DNA from 4 places in the Cupriavidus sp. KK10 genome. Region 1 is predicted to be linked to each of the others. Evidence: predicted binding sites of a transcription regulator. Region 1 holds the regulator's gene; each other region holds the start of a gene.
What was found. The regulator FNR, encoded in region 1, switches genes on or off when oxygen is low (the NO sensors DNR and NnrR bind a similar motif). The targets are predictions, from matches to a motif close to TTGATNNNNATCAA.
Positions count from the first base shown of each region.

Region 2: a site for FNR is predicted at 2,664-2,677, ahead of KB879_RS37840 (universal stress protein). Genes of this name have one in related genera too.
Region 3: a site for FNR is predicted at 2,909-2,922, ahead of KB879_RS15990 (hemerythrin domain-containing protein). Genes of this name have one in related genera too.
Region 4: a site for FNR is predicted at 2,004-2,017, ahead of paaA (1,2-phenylacetyl-CoA epoxidase subunit PaaA). Genes of this name have one in related genera too.

Region 1 covers NZ_CP073677.1:5,033,309-5,038,078, forward strand. The annotation lists gene rluB (23S rRNA pseudouridine(2605) synthase RluB) at 1-125, opposite strand, end outside; gene scpB (SMC-Scp complex subunit ScpB) at 131-985, opposite strand; gene KB879_RS23460 (sulfite exporter TauE/SafE family protein) at 1,555-2,313, opposite strand; gene fnr (fumarate/nitrate reduction transcriptional regulator Fnr) at 2,392-3,117, shown strand; gene KB879_RS23470 (hypothetical protein) at 3,179-3,424, opposite strand; gene KB879_RS23475 (membrane protein) at 3,421-3,630, opposite strand; gene ccoG (cytochrome c oxidase accessory protein CcoG) at 3,675-4,770, opposite strand, start outside.
Region 2 covers NZ_CP073678.1:1,387,067-1,391,836, reverse strand. The annotation lists gene KB879_RS37860 (DUF1488 domain-containing protein) at 1-235, opposite strand, end outside; gene KB879_RS37855 (universal stress protein) at 276-728, opposite strand; gene KB879_RS37850 (flavodoxin family protein) at 960-1,499, shown strand; gene KB879_RS37845 (carboxypeptidase-like regulatory domain-containing protein) at 1,603-2,088, opposite strand; gene KB879_RS37840 (universal stress protein) at 2,141-2,605, opposite strand; gene KB879_RS37835 (universal stress protein) at 2,806-3,642, opposite strand; gene ppsA (phosphoenolpyruvate synthase) at 4,089-4,770, shown strand, end outside.
Region 3 covers NZ_CP073677.1:3,399,854-3,404,623, forward strand. The annotation lists gene KB879_RS15975 (DUF1800 domain-containing protein) at 1-895, opposite strand, end outside; gene KB879_RS15980 (DMT family transporter) at 1,095-2,018, shown strand; gene KB879_RS15985 (AraC family transcriptional regulator) at 2,002-2,766, shown strand; gene KB879_RS15990 (hemerythrin domain-containing protein) at 3,026-3,646, shown strand; gene KB879_RS15995 (bacteriohemerythrin) at 3,887-4,327, shown strand; gene KB879_RS16000 (MarR family winged helix-turn-helix transcriptional regulator) at 4,379-4,770, shown strand, end outside.
Region 4 covers NZ_CP073677.1:2,435,355-2,440,124, reverse strand. The annotation lists gene KB879_RS11720 (1-aminocyclopropane-1-carboxylate deaminase) at 1-938, shown strand, start outside; gene paaX (phenylacetic acid degradation operon negative regulatory protein PaaX) at 981-1,922, opposite strand; gene paaA (1,2-phenylacetyl-CoA epoxidase subunit PaaA) at 2,054-3,040, shown strand; gene paaB (1,2-phenylacetyl-CoA epoxidase subunit PaaB) at 3,095-3,376, shown strand; gene paaC (1,2-phenylacetyl-CoA epoxidase subunit PaaC) at 3,387-4,142, shown strand; gene paaD (1,2-phenylacetyl-CoA epoxidase subunit PaaD) at 4,139-4,663, shown strand; gene paaE (1,2-phenylacetyl-CoA epoxidase subunit PaaE) at 4,683-4,770, shown strand, end outside.

The sequences.
Region 1 (4,770 bases):
TTGCGGCGGGGCGCGGCTTCGCTGCCCGATCCGGGTTCTGCGGCGCCGGTGTCGGCGGGTGCGCCCGCATTGCGGGTGTCTTGCTCAACGGAATCAGACAAGATATTCACTATCGGATGTTGCATGTTGTTCAGTTCGGCACGCGCTCGTCGTGCTCGCTCGGGTGCGGCGGGGTGCCGTTGTCCGGCAAATCGCCCCGCGCCCCGTCCGGATTGGGTGCGGCTGGTTCGGTGGAAGCGGCCTCGGCGGCATCGTCGGCTGCAGCTTGCAGCGGTTGCACGTCAAAGCCATTGGCGCCTTGGTCGACCGGGTCGGTCGTCTCGGCTTCGTTCGCGACGGATGCTTCGGCCACATCCGCTGCCTGCGCGGCGGGGTCGGCAAATGCTTCCTCGTCGGCACTGGCTGCCTTGTTTGCAGCCAGATCTTCAAAATTGATGGCCTGTTGTTCCAGCAGGGTTGCCTGCGCCTGCGCCTGGGCGTCTTCCAGCGGCGGCAGCTCATCCAGCGTACGCAGCCCAAGATCGTCCAGGAATGCCTTGGTCGTCGCATACAGCGCCGGCCTGCCCGGCACGTCGCGGTGTCCGATCACCTCGATCCAGCTGCGGTCCTCAAGCTTCTTGACCACTTCCGTGCTGACCGTTACGCCGCGGATTTCCTCGATATCGCCGCGGGTCACCGGCTGCCGGTAGGCAATGATCGCCAGTGTTTCCATCACGGCGCGCGAATATTTTGGCGGCTTTTCGGGATTCAGCCGATCGAGGTATTCACGCATTTCCGGCCGGCTCTGGAAGCGCCAGCCGCTGGCCAGGGCCACCAGTTCCACGCCGCGCGGCCGCCAGTCCTGGCGCAGTTCCTCAAGCAGCACGCGGATGGTGTCTGCGCCGACGTCGTCGTCAAACAGCCGCCGCAGGTCATTGACGCGCAACGGTTCCTGCGCGCAGATCAGCGCCGTCTCGAGGACGATCTTCGCCTCTTGGGTATTCATGTTGATGGTGTGCAGCCTGTCTTTGCACCTGCTCCCGGACGGATCCGGGGCATCGGAGATTTTGGATACAGCGGTACGAAAGCCACCGCCATCTCATTGCGCAGCTAGCCGGATACCTGCTGCATCCAAGCCGTGCACTTCCCTATCTTTGCATCGAGTTGCCGGGTCGTTCCGGCAGGAGATCGTTCGCGTGCCGTTATGGATCGGCCAGCAAACCTCTTGCGTAGCGCGCCCGCACATATCGGACGTCGCTGTCAGCGAACTGAAGGCCTCGGACGCAAGAAAAACGGGTATCGGGAGCAAGGCCGGCATCGCCAACACCGCAGTGCCAGCCGGACTTTTGAACCAGATCTTTTGAACCGGATGGACTGCGGGGACGGGACGGGCATCGAAAACCTTCCGCTTCCCCTGCCCTGAACGCGCCTTCTGGTAGGAAGGCCGCCTGGCGCTGCTCGCCCGCTGCTTACCGCGGCTCATTCTATGCCGCGCGATACCGCAATGTTGGCGATTGTATGGCATTCCCGCCCCCGCCTGCAACCATCATCCGTTGCCCGGGCGGCGCCGGCGCCTCAGAACACCAGGCAGAATCCATGCTCGGCCAGCGAATGTGGCAGCAGCACCGCTCGCGCAATGCCAAGGGCGCCGAACGCCATCACCGCCAGGCCGGCCCCCAAGCGCACGCCGGGACGTCGCGACAGCGTACGCAAGTAGCCCGCGAGGCCGGACAGCACCAGCAGATTAGGCAATGTGCCGAGCCCGAACACGCCCATCACGAGTGCGCCGGACGCCGCGTTGCCCGCCAGCAGCGCCAGCGTAAGCGCCCCATAGACCATGCCGCACGGCACCAGCCCCCACGCCAGGCCCACGCCATAACGCCGCGCCAGTCCGCTTCGCGCCCGCACAAACGCCGGCATGGCGCCTGCCAGGCCACCCAGCCGCCGCGCCACCGTTGCGCCGGCGCGCGCCGCCAGCCGCTCCAGCCAGTCGACGGTAAAAGTGTTGCCGCGCAGCAACCGCCAGCCCGACCACAGCAGCATGACGCTGCCCGCGCCGAACAGCCAGCGCTGCACCGGCAGGTAATCCTGCTTCCATGCCGAGGCACCGAGCGCGCCTAGCGCGGCACCAAGAAGCATATAGGTCGAGATCCGGCCCAAGTGCATAGTCAGCAACTCGGCCAGCCAGGCGGCGCGGCTGGGCACCAGACTGATCGTCACCGTCGCGCCGCGGCGTTGTTCCACGGCCAGCGCCACGCCGCCGCACATGGCAGCGCAGTGGACTCCGCCCAGCAAAGCCAGCAGAAAAACGCTGATCAGCACGCCAAATGTCAATTCTTACTCCCTACCGCATCACATCGCACGGTAAAATGTCCTAATCGCGCCCTCGCTGCCATTTCTAGCAGGTTCCAATTGCTCACCTCCATTCCCATTACCGAGATGTCGCCCCGCTGCTCCACCTGTGCAATGGGGCAGCTGTGCCTTCCGGTCGGCATGTCGCAGCAAGACCTCGCCAAGATGGACACGCTGGTACAGGAACGCATCCGCGTGCACAAGGGTGAAACCTTGTATCGCATGGGCGATCCGCTCACCGCGGTCTACGCCGTGCGCTTTGGCACGCTCAAGACCCACGTCACCACTGAAGACGGCCGCTCGCAGATTACCGGCTTCCACCTGCCCGGCGAAATCGTCGGTCTCGACGGGCTGGGCGAGATGCAGCATGCCTCCGATGCCGCCGCCCTGGAAGATACCGAAGTCTGCGTGGTCCGCATGAGCGAACTGCAGTCCCTCTCGGTCGACCTGCCATCGCTGCAGCAGCAGTTCCTGCGCCTGATGGGCAAGGAAATCACGCACGACCAGCTGATGCTGGTCACGCTGGGCTCGATGCGCGCCGAGGAACGCCTTGCCGCCTTCCTGATCAACCTCTCTGAGCGCCTGTCGGCGCGCGGCTATTCGGCGTCCGAGTTCGTGATGCGCATGAGCCGCGAAGAAATCGGCAGCTACCTGGGCCTGAAGCTCGAAACCGTCAGCCGCCTGTTCTCTCGCTTTGCCGAAGCCGGCCTGATCCAGATTCGCCAGCGCCACGTCAAGCTGGTGGACATCGACGGCATCAAGCAACTCTACAGCCGCTCCTGCTAAGCGGCCAAGCGCTGCCAGTGCCGCATCCGGCCATGGCAGCGCAGACCTCACGCCAGTCCGCTCATTCCAGTTCGTCGGTATCGCTGAGCCGCGTCGGCATGGTGTAGAGCGTCAGTCCGCTGGACAACGCGCAGAACACCCAGGCCATCAGGAAGCCGATGGTGTAGACCGATTCGCGGGACGCTTCGATCGGCTGGCCGAAGAAGTTCAGGTCACCGGGATCCACCACCGAAAACACCGTCGCGGTCGCAAAGCCAGCCATCAGGAACGCCGGCCAGAGTACCCACATCAGCCAGCGCAACCTCATGGCTGCCTCGCTGCGGCAGCCTTGGGCGGCGCGGCATCGGCCTTCTCCACCACCAGGCCATGGCGCGTTGCACCCTGCACCGGCATGTCCGGATGCGTGGACGCCAGCCAGATCGTCACGCCGCACGCCACCATCGCCACCAGCGGGCCGCTCATCAATAGCCACGGCCACGGCTCCTTCCACCACGGATTGCCTTGCTGACTCATCTTGCCCCCTTCATCTTGACGACTAAGTCCGCGTCTGCCTAGCTTCACAAATCGCGCGGCACGATGAAACTGGTGGATTGCCGGATTTCGGCCTGCCCCCGCTCCGTGCCTTCGCTCGTCACTGTCACGTTGATCTTGTGCGTGCCCCGCGCCGCGGCCTCGATCGGCACGCGGATCCGGATCGGCAGCAACCGGTTGGACGTCGGCGCCAACGATTCGGCCTGCTTGTCGTACTCCACCTTCAGGTTCTTCAGCTCGTCGCTGTCGGCGCGCACGCTGATCTTCATCGGCGCTTCGGTGGTGTTGATCAGCTGCAGGCGATAGACGTTCTCGATCCAGCGGCCTTCCACTTCACGGCCGAGCGCACCACGGTCGCGGATGATGTCGACCTTCAGCGGCGTGCGCAGCGCGATCGACGCCATGAAGCCGCCCAGCAGCACCACCCAGATCACGGAATAGATGATGACGCGCGGACGCAGCAGGCGCTTGCGCGATGCCGCTGCGGACAAGGCCTTGCGCATCGCGTTTTCCGAGGTATACCGGATCAGGCCGCGCGGATAGTCCATCTTGTCCATGACCTGGTTGCAGGCGTCGATGCAGGCGCCGCAGCCGATGCACTCGTACTGCAGGCCGTCGCGGATATCGATGCCTGTCGGGCACACCTGTACGCAGATGCTGCAGTTGACGCAGTCGCCAAGCCCCGCCTTGTAGTGATCGGTCTTGCGCGACCGGCTGCCGCGCGGCTCGCCGCGGCCGACGTCGTAGGTCACGACATAGGTATCGCGATCCACCATCACGCTCTGGAAGCGCGCATACGGGCACATGTACTTGCACACCTGCTCGCGCATGAAGCCCGCATTGCCCCAGGTGGCGAACGCGTAAAACAGCATCCAGAACGACTGCCACGGCCCCAGCGACAGGCTGAGCACCTCGCCGCCCAGACGGCGGATCGGCGCGAAATAGCCGATGAAGGTAAAGCCGGTCCAGAGCGCAATCAGCACCCACAGGAAGTGCTTGGTCGCCTTGAGACGGAACTTGCGCAGGCTCCACGGATCGCCATCGAGCCGGATGCGGGCGATGCGGTCGCCTTCGACCCGCCGCTCGATCCACATGAAGATCTCGGTATAGACCGTCTGCGGA
Region 2 (4,770 bases), on a different replicon from region 1:
GCGCACCCGTCATCTCGAACAGGGCTCCCGCGACGCGTTCAATGTCCTGGCGGTTGCTGATGAATGCCGGCAGCAAATCTTCACTGCGGTACGAGCGTGCGCCGAAATGATCCTCAAGCGCCTCGGCAGTGATTTCATAGGTCGCGGGCGACCCGTCCACCTTCGCGGTGCACTGCAGGCTGGGACCTGTCGGGCAGTAATCCGGCATCTCGCCGGCAAAGTCGATCTTATGCATAGCTGTCTGGCGTAACGCCCTCCAAAGTCTGTTCGCCTGCCTACGCCTCCTCGGCGCGGACCAGCAGGACGGGCGCGACGGCTAGGGTAATCACGCTCCGCGCGACGCTGCCCATGACGAGTCGCCGCACTCCCCGTCGGCCGTGCGTACCCATCACAACCAGATCGGCGCCCCAGCCATTGGCTTCGGCCGCGATCGTGGTAGCAACGTCGTCCTCCGCCATCGGCTTGCCGAGCAGCCGCGTTACGTGGCGAATGCCCGCCGCGGCAAGCCTGCTGGCGGCGGCGGCGAGGACGCTTTCGCCCGCCGTCGTGAGGTCCTCTATCAATCTCACCGGATCCAGATTGCTGACATCCAGGAATGGGCTGCGGTCATCGACCACATGGACCACCTCCACTTCCGCGCTGGCGGCGAGCGCAATGATCATGGCCTGTTCCAGGGCAAGTTCCGAAGCGGCGCCGCCGTCCATGGCGACAAGGATGCGCTGGTACATAGCGGATTCTCCGGCGATGGGAGCCTGTGGTGGCTCGGGTCTGGACTAGCTTAATCCAGCGTAGGGCAACCGGCGCAACTGCTGTTGATATGTGTCAAAGCCGCGGCACGGCGCTCCAACCGCCGTGGCGCGAGGCCGTATGTCCCAGTTGATGCGCATCAATGGCGGCCGCCACGCAAGGCCTACGCTGCAGAAACAGCGACGTCCGCTGCCATCTGACCGGAGCCCGTGATGACCCAAGCCGTGATTGTTTATTACTCCCGGACCGGCACCGTACGCCAGGTCGCCGAGGCCGTTGCCGCGCGGTCGGGATGGCCACTGGCCGAGGTCGCCGACGTCAAAAGCCGCGCCGGGATCCTTGGCGACCTCCGGTGCGTTATCGATATCCTCTTTCACCGCCAAGTCGAGTACCGCTACGCCGGCCCGGCCCTCGATCGCTGCGAGCACGTCGTGGTCCTGGCACCGGTATGGATGGGCAGGCTGGCGGCCCCGATGCGCAGCCTCCTCGCCGCCAGTGTCGCCAAGCCGCCGCTGGCCGCGCGCGTGTCTGCAATCTGTGTCATGGCAGCGCGCGGGGGCTTCCAGGCAGAGGCGGAGATAGCCAAGCTCACGGGCAAAACACCCGCGCCGGCACTCGTGCTGCTCGAGCGTGACGTGCTGAGCGGCGATGCCGCCGCCGAGATCGATGACTTCGTGCAGGCGTTGCGCTTGGCGGATTCCAGGCCTGCCCACGCCGGGCGGCCCGCCTGGTTGTCCCCGAACGAGACCTGAGCGCTTCTTCCGGCTCCGTCGCCCTTTCGCGGTCCGGTCCGCTCTGACCCGCCGCGAACCCGCGCGGTGTCCTGCCCGCGGCGACCCGGTCCAGGCGTCGGGTTCAGCGACGCGGACAGGGTGTCGTGCCGCAGAGCAGCCAGTCGTCCTCGAGCGTATTGACCGGCAGCCGGAACGTCATGTCGAGCGGCTCGCCAGCGACGACGATGTCGCGCATCTGGTCCCGTCCCTGGTAGCCCACCGCGAGCCGATAGGCACCCGGCTTGAGTCGCATGTAGAACAGAGGTCCGCTGGCGGTAGTGTGCAGCACGGGGCGGCCAGCCTGGCTGGCCACGACCACCGTGGCACCGCCCAGCGGTTTGCCGCGCCCGGCATCCACCATCGTCAGCCGTACATTGAAACGCGCGGCGACGGTCAACATGCTTTGCAGGCCCGCCTCATCGTCCCCACCCGATACGTAGGAGACGCCGTGCTGCTCCATAATCTGCACGCCAGCGCCAGCCGGCGCGGCGCGAGTGGCGCAACCGGCCGCCGCAACGGCAATCGCCAGCGACGACAGCCCGAGGCCAAGCCTTCTTGAAACCTGCATTTGCGTCACTCCGAGACGATTATTGGGGTATCCGCGGACCGGGACGGAACGGTCAGGGGCTATCGCTGCGTGACTGCTGCCGAACGAGCAGTATGGGGCGAACCGTCTTGCTGACCACGTGCTCCGAGACCGAGCCCAGCACCATGTGCCGCACGCCGCGATGGCCGTGTGTGCCCATGACGATCAGGTCCGCGCTCCAGTGGTCCGCTTCCGCGACGATCGCCTCGGCAATCCTCGCAGGGGTGCCGGGCGTCTCGGCCAACCTGCTGCTCCAGCGCACGCCGGAGGCACTCAGGCGCTCGCCGGCGCGAGCCAGCACCTGCTTGCCATAAGCAATGATGTCGGCCATTAGCCCAGGCCGGTCACGCGCGCTGATCTCGAAGAACAGGTCGCTGTCGTCGACGACGAACATGGCCCTGACCTCGGCGTGGGTGGCCAGCGCCATGGACACTGCCTGCTCCAGGGCACTTAAGGATGAACGGCTGCCATCGATGGCTAGGAGAATTCGGCGGAACATGGCGACCTCGGCTTCGGCTATGGTTATTTCCAAAGTAGCGGTCGCAAGGGCATGCGGGTTGATGCCAGTCAACGAAGCCCTAAAGTCCCCCTGACCGACCGGTTGCGAATTCGCGACCTGATCAGCGACATGCGCAGGCCCACCGGTCTTCGTGCCGCGCAATCGCGGTGAGCATGTGGCACACAGCGCTTCGCCGCCATTCAGTGCGACAGCAGCAGTGGCATCCCGGCATGGTGCATCAGCGTCCGCGTGGTGCCGCCCAGCATCACCTCGCGCATGCGGGAATGTCCGTAGCCACCGGCCACCAGTAGGTCCGCGTTCAGGCTCCGTGAAGCCTCAAGCAGCACCCGGCCAACCGCCTCGCTCGTCGGTTCGTTGTACACCCCCGCGACGATGCCATGCCGCTCGAGGTATTGACGCAGGCCCGCGACTGGTTCCGACTTTGGAGTAGGCCGGTCGTCCCGGTTCCATACTGCCACGATAGTGACCCGCTCTGCGCACAGCAATAGCGGCATCGCGTCCGCCACGGCGCGAGCGGCCTCTCGCCAGCCATCCCAAGCGATCACGATATGTTCCATCTCCGCCTGCTGGTAAGTATCCGGCACCAGCAACACGGGCCTGCCGGCATTTAGCAGTACATATTCGGCGGTCTCGGCTGCAAGGCTGCCTACCGAATACGGGTCGGGCGGTGGTGCCAGCACGACGATGTCTGATACTCGGCCTTCCTGCGCCAACGCCCATCCCGGGTCTTCCTCGACCACGCGGTGGGTATGTGCCACCCCAGGCGCTGCCTGCTCCATCAGGCGCCGGAACGCGACGCCCATCTCTTCCGCCTGCGCCGCCAGGCCGACCCTGGCCACATCCACGTACCGCTCTGCATCGCTGCCGGCGTCCGGAATCCGCTCGAACGGCACGCCGGTCGCGGTCAATCCCACCACATGACCGCCGGAGCGCTTGGCGAGGTCCGCTGCAACGCCTACACGAGCGGCGCAGCCTGTGTCACGCCCGAGTTCGACCAATACGGTTTTGAAGACCATGATGCTCTCCTGTGCAGGGACTTCGAAAGCGCCGGGCGACCGGGTTGGTGTGCCGTAGCTCGAAAAGCGAATGTTGTCGCCTGAGTCTCCATTTCTCATTATCGGAGCTCGCCTGGCGGCCAAGCATGATGCACGTCAACATCGAGATGATCGCCCCGCGCCTACACGGCGTACTCTGCATCGCGTTGCGTCGACTTATCCCGCCGTGTTTCGCACCAGTGCCGCCTTCAGTGCACAGAGTTGCCGCCGGTGAAGCTTGCCTTGTGGGTGCCTTGTGGGGGCTTGCGTTGTATCAAGCCACAATGCCATTTCACCACTAGTGTGAATCAGTCAGTCGCTCGCTAGCGCTGTTCACCCCCCTTGGCAGCTTCCCAGACGTTAGGCGTTGAAAGGGAATCCTGGATTTGCTTAGGCGTCTGTATAAGTCCACCGAGAAGGAGCAGCACATGTCCAACGAACATACGCAGGTTGTCTGGTTCGAAGATCTAAGACGGGCCGATGTTCCTCGCGTCGGTGGCAAGAACGCGTCGCTGGGGGAGATGGTGGCCAACCTCGCGCCCGCAGGCGTCAAGATTCCCCCGGGGTTCGCAGTGACGGCGGATGCATACTGGCGCTTCATCGACACGAATGGCCTGCAGGAAACCGTGTCCAGGGTTCTCAGCGAACTTGCTGACGGCAAGGTTTCCCTCTCCGAGGCCGGGGCCGCCATTCGTCAGCTCATCCTCCGCGGCGAATGGCCCAGAGAAACGGCTGAGGCGATCCGTCTGGCTTATGAAGAGCTGAACCGCCGGACCGGACGGGTCAACATGGACGTCGCCGTGCGCTCGAGCGCGACCGCCGAGGACTTGCCGGATGCCAGCTTCGCCGGACAACAGGAAACCTTCCTCAATATCCGGGGTGATCGTGCACTCCTTGACGCTTGCCGGCGCTGCTACGCCTCGCTTTTCACCGACCGCGCGATCAGCTACAGGCAGGCGAAGGGCTTCGACCATCTGAAGGTTGCGTTGTCGGTCGGCGTCCAACGCATGGTGCGATCCGACCTGAGCGGCGCCGGTGTGATGTTCTCGATAGACACCGAAACTGGCTTCGACAAGGTGGCCCTGATCAACGCCGCCTGGGGTCTGGGCG
Region 3 (4,770 bases), 1.6 Mb from region 1:
CGGGGTTGAATTCGAACAGGCCCTCACTGCGATACAGCCCCGCGCGCGCCGGCGGCAGCCGCGGCGGCGGCGTGCCGCGCAGGTTGACGCCCACGCCGGTCAGCACGCGCGCCAGCTCCTGCACGTCCTGCTGGGTGTAGCGGGAGCCGCTGGGGCCGCCGGAGACGCCCATGGTATGCAGCTCCATCAGCTCGCGCGCGTAGTTCTCGTTGATGCGGTTGGCGCTGCTCTGGGCATTGTCGAGGTAGACCAGCATGGCCGGCGCGGTCACGTTGGCCATCAGCAGGTCGCGGAAGCGACCGAGCGCGTGCGGGCGGATGGCGCGTTCCTCGTAGTCGGCCAGCAGCAGCCGGACCTGGCCCTTGCCCGAGTAGACGTTGAAATGGTTCATCCAGAACCACGTCATCTGCTCGCGCAGCTGCGCCGGCGAGTACAGCGCGCGCAGCAGGTGGCGCCGCGTGGCATCGGCCACGATCTCGCGGCCCTGCGCGTTCAGCACCTGGCGGGCCTGCTGCTTGCTGTCGTCGTCGGGCAGCGCGTCGATGCGCTGGCGGGCGTCGCGCGCGGCCTGGATCTGCGCGGCGGCGTCGGCCTGCAGGTTGGGCAAGGCTGTGATGGCGGCTGCCAGTTCGGGTGGATCGGCCAGCGGCAGCGTCAGTTGCTGGTCGAGGAAGCCCTTGCGGCCCAGCCTGCGCAGGTCGTCAAGGGTGGCCTGGTCAGCGCCGTAGGTGACGGTGTTGAGCCAGCGCAGGTCGGTGGCGGCGGTGCTGCCGCCGGCCTCGGCCGGCACCTGTGCGCAGGCGGCCAGGCATGCGGCCAGTGCCAGTGCCGCGGCGGCCCGCCAGGAGGCGAGCCCGCCACGGCGGGGTTGTCTCGAATGCTGCGCCGGATTCATGCTCGCCTCCTCGCCTTTTTCGATCAGACCATCAGTATGTTACGTGGCAAGCGCACATCCGTTGACCCGGAGGCGCTGCGGGAGTGTTACCAATGCTTTCAGCATGCCGATTGCCGGATTTGCCAAGACAGAGGCGCGCTGCCTGGCTAGCCTAGCGCTTTGCCCATCCGATCCCGCCCCGGCGGAAACGCCTGCTTGCATGTCGCGCCCCCTGTCCGCTGCCGTCTGGCTGCCCACTGTTGCCTTCGTCCTGATCTGGTCCACCGGCTTTATCGTCGGCAAGGCCATCGTGCCGCTGGCCGATACCAGCCTGTTCCTGCTGGGCCGCTTTGCCGTGGCGGGGCTGATGTTCGTGGCGTGGTCGCTGGCCGCGCGCGCGGCCTGGCCGCCGCTGCGCGAGGCGCCGCGCCACCTGCTGGCCGGCGCGCTGATGCAGGGCATCTACCTGTGCGCCGGCTACGGCGCCGTGGCCAGGGGCTTGCCGCCGGCGATCATGGCCCTGCTGGGTGCGCTGCAGCCGCTGCTGACCGCGCTGCTTGCCATCCCCCTGCTGAAAGAGCTACCTTCCAGGCGGACGTGGCAGGGCCTGGCGCTGGGTGCGCTCGGCGTCGCGCTGGTGGTCGCCCCGGCGATGCAGGCCGGCATGCACACGGCCGCGCCGGCCCTGTCGCCCTGGATCGTGCTGCTGGGCGTGCTGGCCATTGTCTCCATCACCATGGGAACCCTCTTGCAGAAGTCCGCCATCGCCGCCTGTGACCTGCGCGCCAGCTCCGCGTGGCAGAACTTGGGCGCCATGCTGGTAGCCGCCGCGATGGTGGCGATCCAGTCCGCCGACACGCCGGTACACTGGCATGGCGGCGTGGCGCTGTGGGCCACACTGGCGTGGGCGGCGATCGGCCTGTCGGGCGCCGGCACCTGGCTGCTGGTCAGCCTGGTGCGGCGCGGCCAGGCCGCCAATGCCGCGGCGCTGATGTTCCTGGCGCCGCCGCTGGCCGCGCTGCAGGCCTGGCTGCTGTTCGGCGAACGGCTGGATGCGGTGCAGGCACTGGGCATGGCGGTGGCCGGGGCGGGCGTCTGGCTGTGCCAGACCCCTGGCAGGTTGCGGCATGCCCAAGCCCGCTGAACCCCACGCCTCGCCGCTGGTCGAGCACCGGCGCTACCGCCCGCAGCCGGACGGCCACCAGCACGGCTACCACCAGTTGCTGTTCGGCCTGGCCGGCTCCACCGAACTGGAGATCGACGGCCACGTCTATCGCGTGGATGACCGCACCGGCCTGATCGTGCCAGCCGGCAGCCATCATGAATTCCTCGGCTTCGACGGTAACCTGCAACTGGTGGCGGACTTCCCGGCGCGTTCGGTGGCGCTGCCCGCGCGGCTGATGGCGCGCCCGCGCACATTCCCGCTGGACGGCGCCTTCGGCAGCCGCGTGCGCGCGCTGGCGGCGTGGCGCGCCGCCGCGGCAGCGCGCGGGCCGCAGACCGACTGGCAGCTGGCGGCCACGCTGGCCGCGGCACTGGCGGACTGCCTCGGCATGCCCGGCGACGAGCAGGTGTTCCCGCTGATGGCCGTGGATGCCTACCTGCGCGCCAACCTGGACTCGCCCCTGCGCGTGGCGGAAGTCGCCGGGCATTTCGGCTGGAGCGTGCGGCGCTTCCAGACCCTGTTTGCCGAGGCCTTCGGCGACACCCCGCACCGCTACCAGACCCGGCTGCGGCTGGACCGCGCGCTGCAGCTGCTGACGCAATCCACGCTGCCGCTGGCCGAGATCGCGCTGGCGTCAGGCTACCCGGACCAGACCACCTTCACGCGCAGCTTCACGCGGCGCTTCGGACAGCCGCCCGGGGCGTGGCGGGCGGTCGCACGCGGCTAGCCTGCCTGCGCCGTAGGCGATTCCGGCACCGGACTAACCGTGGTGACCCTCTCGCGTCGAGGCGAGTTAGAGGGCGGCGCAGGTTGAACGTGCGGCGTATAAGGCTTCCGCCCCTTGCGAGATCCGAGCGCTTAGCGCCGCATTGATCTGCGTCAGACTTAGATCATGCAGGGAAGCTATTGTGTCAATGAGGGCCCCGCGAGTCCCGATATCGTATCGGACTCAACGGTCTGCTTGCCCAGTTTCCCAGGAGGGCGCCATGGCCACCCCACTCGTCACCTCGCTTTCGACTTCACCTTCCGCCGCGCTTTCCACCCCGAGCCCGACACCGCTTGCCGCCTGGCATACCGACCATATCCATTTCGCCTCAATGCTCGACCTGCTGGAAAAGCAGGTCAGCACCTTCCATCAGGGAGAGCAGCCCGACTACGGCCTGATGGCCACGATCATCCACTACATGCGCAACTATGGCGATTGTGTGCACCACCCCCGTGAGGATGTTGCCTACGCGCTGCTCGTCGACCGGGATCCCGGCACGCGGATCATCATCAGCCGGTTACTGCAGGAACATCGCGTGATCGCCACGGTCGGCGCGGAATTGCTCGACCGCCTGCGTGAAGCCCAGAGCGAAGTGGTCACCTCGCGAGCGGCACTCGAAGCGGCCGCCGCCATGTACCTGGTGTACTACCGCAACCATCTCTCCACCGAGGAGAAACAGGTCATGCCGCGCGCCGCCCGGTTCCTGACCGAAGCGGACTGGGCGGAGGTCGCCGCCATCGATCCGGCCAGTGCCGATCCGCTATTCGGCGCCAATGTGGAGAAGCGCTTCGCGACCTTGCGCAAACAGATCGACAGCGAAGCGAACGCGTCCATGCGCTGAACGTCGGTGGCTGCGCGGCACTGCCGGGCCTCGGCTCAGAACTTATGCCTGCGGCGCGAGGGCACATGCCGGCCGCCGTCAGCAAGCGATCGGCGAACGGGATCCGGGCGTCTTCGCCAAGCCGTGCAGCCAACAGCACTCCGCGCCATGCTCATTGTCGTTGCCTACGGAACCGGTCTATCCTACAATACTTAGGCTCCTAATAATATGACTGGAGGCATGATGGCAGCGCACAATCCAATGTACTGGCATGACGGTCTACTGATCGGTCATTCCGCTATTGACGACGAACATCGACGGTTTGCGGCACTCATCCAGTCGTTGCGCGTAGCGCCTGTTGAGCGCCTGGCGCAGATGCTGGAGGAACTGCTGCAACTGGCACGAGCGCATTTCCTGCACGAGGACAGCCTTATGGAGGCAACGGCCTTTCCGCCGCGCAAGTGCCACATTGGCGAACATGCAGCCGTGCTGGCCTCGATATCCGGCGTGCAGGCAAGGCTCGTACGGGGGGAGGTGGCGGTTGCGCGCCGGCTGGCTGAAGAACTGGAGCAGTGGTTCCCCGCACATGTCCAGCATCTGGATTCGGCGCTGGCGCACTGGATCTGCAAGCAGCACGCCGGCGCCAAGCCGGTCGTCCTGCGCAGGAACCTGGAAGCCCGTCCCGCCGCGGAGCCTGCGTAAAGCACAGACAAGCCGTGGCAGAATACGCTTTTGCCCTTGCTTCCCGCCCTTATGTCGAAAGCCTCTGCAGTCAGAGAACAGGAAATCGCCCAGCGCGTCCTGCGCCGCTGGCACGACGACGTGCCCAATGATCGCCTTGCGCATCTTGTGAAAGACGCGACGCGGGTCTTCCTGCGCGCGCTGCAGCACCGGCTCTCCCAGCATGACGTGCAGCTTGGCCACTGGACCTTCCTGCGCATTCTCTGGGAACGCGACGGCATCACCAAGCGTGAGCTCAGCATTGAAGCAGGCGTGATGGAGCCGACCACATTCGCGGCCTTGCAAGCCATGGAGGCGCTCGGCTATGTCACGCTGGAGCGCCGGCCGACCAATCGCAAGAACATCTATGTGTTCCTCACGCCATTGGGCAAGCGGCTGCGCAAGACGCTGGTACCGTTGGCCGA
Region 4 (4,770 bases), 2.6 Mb from region 1:
GCCTGGGTGGCAAGGTCGAGCTCTATGCCAAGCGCGAGGACTGCAACAGCGGCCTTGCCTTTGGCGGCAACAAGACGCGCAAGCTCGAATACGTCATTCCCGACGTCCTGGCGCAGGGCGCCGATACGCTGGTCTCGATCGGCGGGATCCAGTCGAACCACACGCGCCAGGTTGCCGCCATCGCGGCCCACCTGGGGCTGAAGTGCGTGCTGGTGCAGGAGAACTGGGTCAACTACTCAGACGCGGTCTATGACCGCGTGGGCAACATCCAGATGTCGCGCATCATGGGGGCCGACGTGCGCCTGGTCAGCGAAGGGTTTGACATCGGCATTCGCCCAAGCTGGGAAGATGCCATGGAGAGCGTGCGCAAGGCGGGCGGCAAGCCCTACCCGATTCCGGCAGGCTGCTCGGAGCACCCGCTCGGCGGTCTCGGCTACGTAGGGTTCGCCGAGGAAGTCCGGGAGCAGGAAGCCGAGCTCGGCTTCAGCTTCGACTACATCGTCGTCTGCTCGGTCACCGGCAGCACCCAGGCGGGCATGGTGGTGGGATTCGCTGCCGACGGCCGTGCGGACCGGGTCATCGGCATCGATGCATCGGCCAGGCCGGAACCGACGCGCGCGCAGATCCTGCGCATCGCACGCCATACCGCGGAGCTGGTCGGCCTCGGCCGCGACATCACTGAAGCGGACGTGGTGCTGGACACCCGCTATGGCGGCCCCGAATACGGCCTGCCTTCGGCGGGCACCCTGGAAGCCATCCGCCTCAGCGCCAGGCTGGAAGGCATGATGACCGACCCGGTCTATGAGGGCAAGTCCATGCAGGGCATGATCGACATGGTCCGTCGCGGCGAGTTTCCGCAAGGATCGAAAGTCCTCTTTGCTCACCTGGGCGGGGTGCCGGCGCTGAACGCCTACAGCTTCCTCTTCAAGGACGGGTGATTCCGTGCACAGTCTCGCAGCCGGGATTCCCCCGATGCCCGGCTAATTGCCGCCGGCCGCCTGCGCGCCGGGCCCAAAGCGCAGGCGCAGGCTCCGGTTGGCATCCTGCAGCGAACCGTCCGCCGCTTCCACCACGCGGTGCAGGTAGTCTTCGCTGGCGTCGATCAACGCCCCATACAGGGTGTGGCACAAGCCGCGCGCGGTGCGGCCGGGCCAGTCTTGCGGCAGCATCGCTTCAGGCAGGTTGGGGTCGCGCAGCAGCACGCGCCGGTATTCATGCACCAGCAGCGTCCGCACGAAGAAGGCATCGGCCGGAGCAAGCCCGGCCGGCTCTTCGGCCAGCGGCGTAAAGCGGCGCAGCAGTGCCTGCCAGGCAGCGGCCACGTCGCCGAGCTTGAAGGTCTGGTGCATCAGCGCCTGCAGTGGCCGGATGGAAAACGCCTCGAGGCTGCTTGCCTCCATCACCGCCACATCGTCCTGCGCGCGCGCGGCCTGGATGATTTCGCGCAGCGAGGCGAGATCCGCATTGGGGTGGGCCATCACCCCTGGCGCAATGGCGCCGAAGCCCTCCCACAGCAATTCCCGCTTCAGCTTCTGCCGGACCGTGGCGCGTACGTCACCGCGCACCATCACCAGGGTCCAGCGGCCGTCCCATTCGGATGCCTCACCGGCGTAGATGCGCTTGCCGGCGTGCAGTACACGCTGCAAACCGGCGTCTGACAGCCCGTAGTAGCTGCGCCGCCCGATCCTGGTAGCGGCCAGCCAGTCGTCGGCGGTAAGGCGGAAGGTGGCGGTTCGCACCAGCCGGTCATTGATGCCAAACGGCGCCGCCAGCCGGATCAGGCTGCCCAGCCAGATGGCCTGGGGCCGCGGCGCCACCACATCGCCGAACAAGGTCACCAGCATGGAATTGGCGCCCAGCTTCAGCCCGCGTGCCAGCCGCGCCACGCGCGGAGAAACCGGATCGGTGCCTGACGTTGCCATTGGCCTGCCCCTTTAAGTGATACACAAACGCCGATTGATTGAATCAAATTGTATCACTACCATCCGTTGCAACTGACGATGTTGATGCAGGTCAAGACCCCGATTCAGAGCAACCAAGAGCGGAGCAAAGGATGTACGCACAGCTGGTGGAGACAGGAGCGACGAGGCTTCGCGCCATGGAAGAAATGGAGCCGCAGGAACGCGAGTTCCAGGCGCGCGTGGATGCCGGGATCAAGATCGAGGCCAAGGACTGGATGCCCGAGGCCTATCGCAAGACCCTGGTCCGCCAGATCTCACAGCATGCGCATTCGGAAATCGTGGGCCAGCTGCCGGAAGGCAACTGGGTCACCCGCGCGCCGACGCTAGAGCGCAAGGCAGTCTTGCTGGCCAAGATCCAGGATGAGGCCGGCCATGGCCTGTATCTCTACAGCGCGGCCGAGACGCTGGGCGTATCGCGCGACCAGATGCTGGGCGACCTGCACACCGGCAAGGCCAAGTATTCCAGCATCTTCAACTACCCGACGCTGAGCTGGGCCGATATCGGCATGATCGGCTGGCTGGTCGACGGCTCGGCCATCATCAACCAGGTGCCGCTGTGCCGCTGCTCGTTCGGCCCGTATGCGCGCGCCATGGTGCGCGTGTGCAAGGAAGAGTCGTTCCACCAGCGCCAGGGCTACGACATCCTGCTGTCGTTGTGCAACGGCACGCCCGAGCAGAAGCAGATGGCGCAGGACGCGCTGAACCGCTGGTGGTGGCCGGCGTTGATGATGTTCGGCCCGTCCGACGGCGATTCGCCCAACAGCGCGCAATCCATGCAATGGCGCATCAAGCTGTTCTCCAACGACGAGCTGCGCCAGAAGATGGTGGACCAGACCGTGCCGCAGGCCGAGTACCTGGGTTTGGTCATTCCCGATCCCGAGCTGAAGTGGAACGAGGAGCGCGGCCACTATGACTTCGGCGAGATCGACTGGTCCGAGTTCTACAACGTCATCCAGGGCAACGGCCCGTGCAACCGCGACCGCCTGCGCACCCGCGTCAAGGCCTGGGAAGAGGGCGCGTGGTTCCGCGATGCCCTGGTGACCCACGCCGACAAGCAGGCGCAGCGGGCCGCCGCCTGACACCGCGGCGCGCGGCGCCGCCATCCATCCAACGCAATGACACAGGAGGTTGCCATGAAAGAGTGGCCGCTTTGGGAGATCTTTATCCGCAGCCAGCACGGCCTGGCCCACAAGCACGTGGGCAGCCTGCACGCGCCGGACGGCGAAATGGCGATCAACAACGCGCGCGACGTCTACACGCGCCGCAACGAAGGCGTCAGCGTCTGGGTGGTGAAGGCCGGCGACGTGGTCGCCAGCAGCCCCGGCGACAAGGGCCCGCTGTTCGAGCCGGCCAACAGCAAGGTCTACCGCCACCCGACGTTCTTCCCGATGCCGGAAGCCGTCAAGCACATCTGATACGGCCCGCATGATGGACAACCACAAGCTCGAATACCTGCTGCGCCTCGGCGATTCCACGCTGGTCCTCGGCCAGCGCCTGTCGGAATGGTGCGGCCGCGGCCCGGCGCTGGAAGAGGACATCGCGCTGACCAATGTCGCGCTCGACCTGATCGGCCAGACCCGGCTGTGGCTGGGCTACGCCGCGGAAGTGGAGGGCGCCGGCCGCACCGCCGACCAGCTGGCCTACCTGCGCGACGCGCACCAGTTCCGCAACCTGCTGCTTGCGGAGCAGCCTAACGGCAGCTATGCCGATACGCTGGCGCGGCAGTTCCTGTTCGAAACCTGGCACTACTTCCTGCTCGACGGGCTGCAGCGCTCGACCGATGCCCGCATCGCGGAGATCGCCGCCAAGTCGCTCAAGGAAGTGACCTATCACGTGCGCCGCAGCGCCGACCTGGTGGTGCGCCTGGGCGACGGCAGCGAAGAGAGCCACCGCCGCATGCAGGATGCCTTCGACGACCTGTGGATGTTCAGCGGTGAGCTGTTCGAGTCCGACGCGGGCGACGTCGCGCTGGTGCAGGACGGCGCGGTGCCCGACCCCGCATCACTGGCCGAACCGTGGCAGCGCCACGTGGCCGCAGTGCTGGAAGAAGCCACGCTGCAATTGCCTGCCGGGACGTGGTCGCAGAGCGGCGGCCGCCACGGCCGCCATACCGAACACCTCGGCTACCTGCTGGCCGAAATGCAATTCCTGCAGCGCGCCTATCCGGGCGCCAGCTGGTGAACGCCGTGACTGCGCAAGCCATCGCACGCCCGGCCATCGGGCAGGTCTGGACCTGGCTCGATACGGTGCCCGATCCCGAGATCCCGGTGATCTCGGTGGTGGATCTCGGCATCGTGCGCGACGTGGCATGGGAGGACGACGCCTGCGTCGTCACCATCACCCCGACGTACTCCGGCTGCCCGGCCATGACCGTGATCCGGGAGGAGATCGAGCGCACGCTGGCCGCGCAGGGCATCGCCAGCGTGCGCGTGCGGACGCAGCTGGCTCCGGCCTGGACCACCGACTGGATGACGCCGCGCGGCAAGGCCAGCCTGGGCGGCTACGGCATTGCGCCGCCGGCCCAGCAGGTGATCGACATCAGCGGCATCAGCCGCAAGGTGGCGCCTGCGCTGGTGGTGGCCTGCCCGCACTGCGGCTCGCGGCACACGCGGCTGGTCAGCCAGTTCGGCTCGACCGCCTGCAAGGCCCTGTACCGCTGCGGCGACTGCAAGGAACCGTTCGATTACTTCAAGGCGCACTGAACCTGACCGGGGTAGTGAGATGAGCAAATTCCATGAACTGACCGTGGCCTCGGTCACCCGCGAAACCCGCGATGCCGTGGCCGTGACCTTTGCCGTGCCGGATGAAC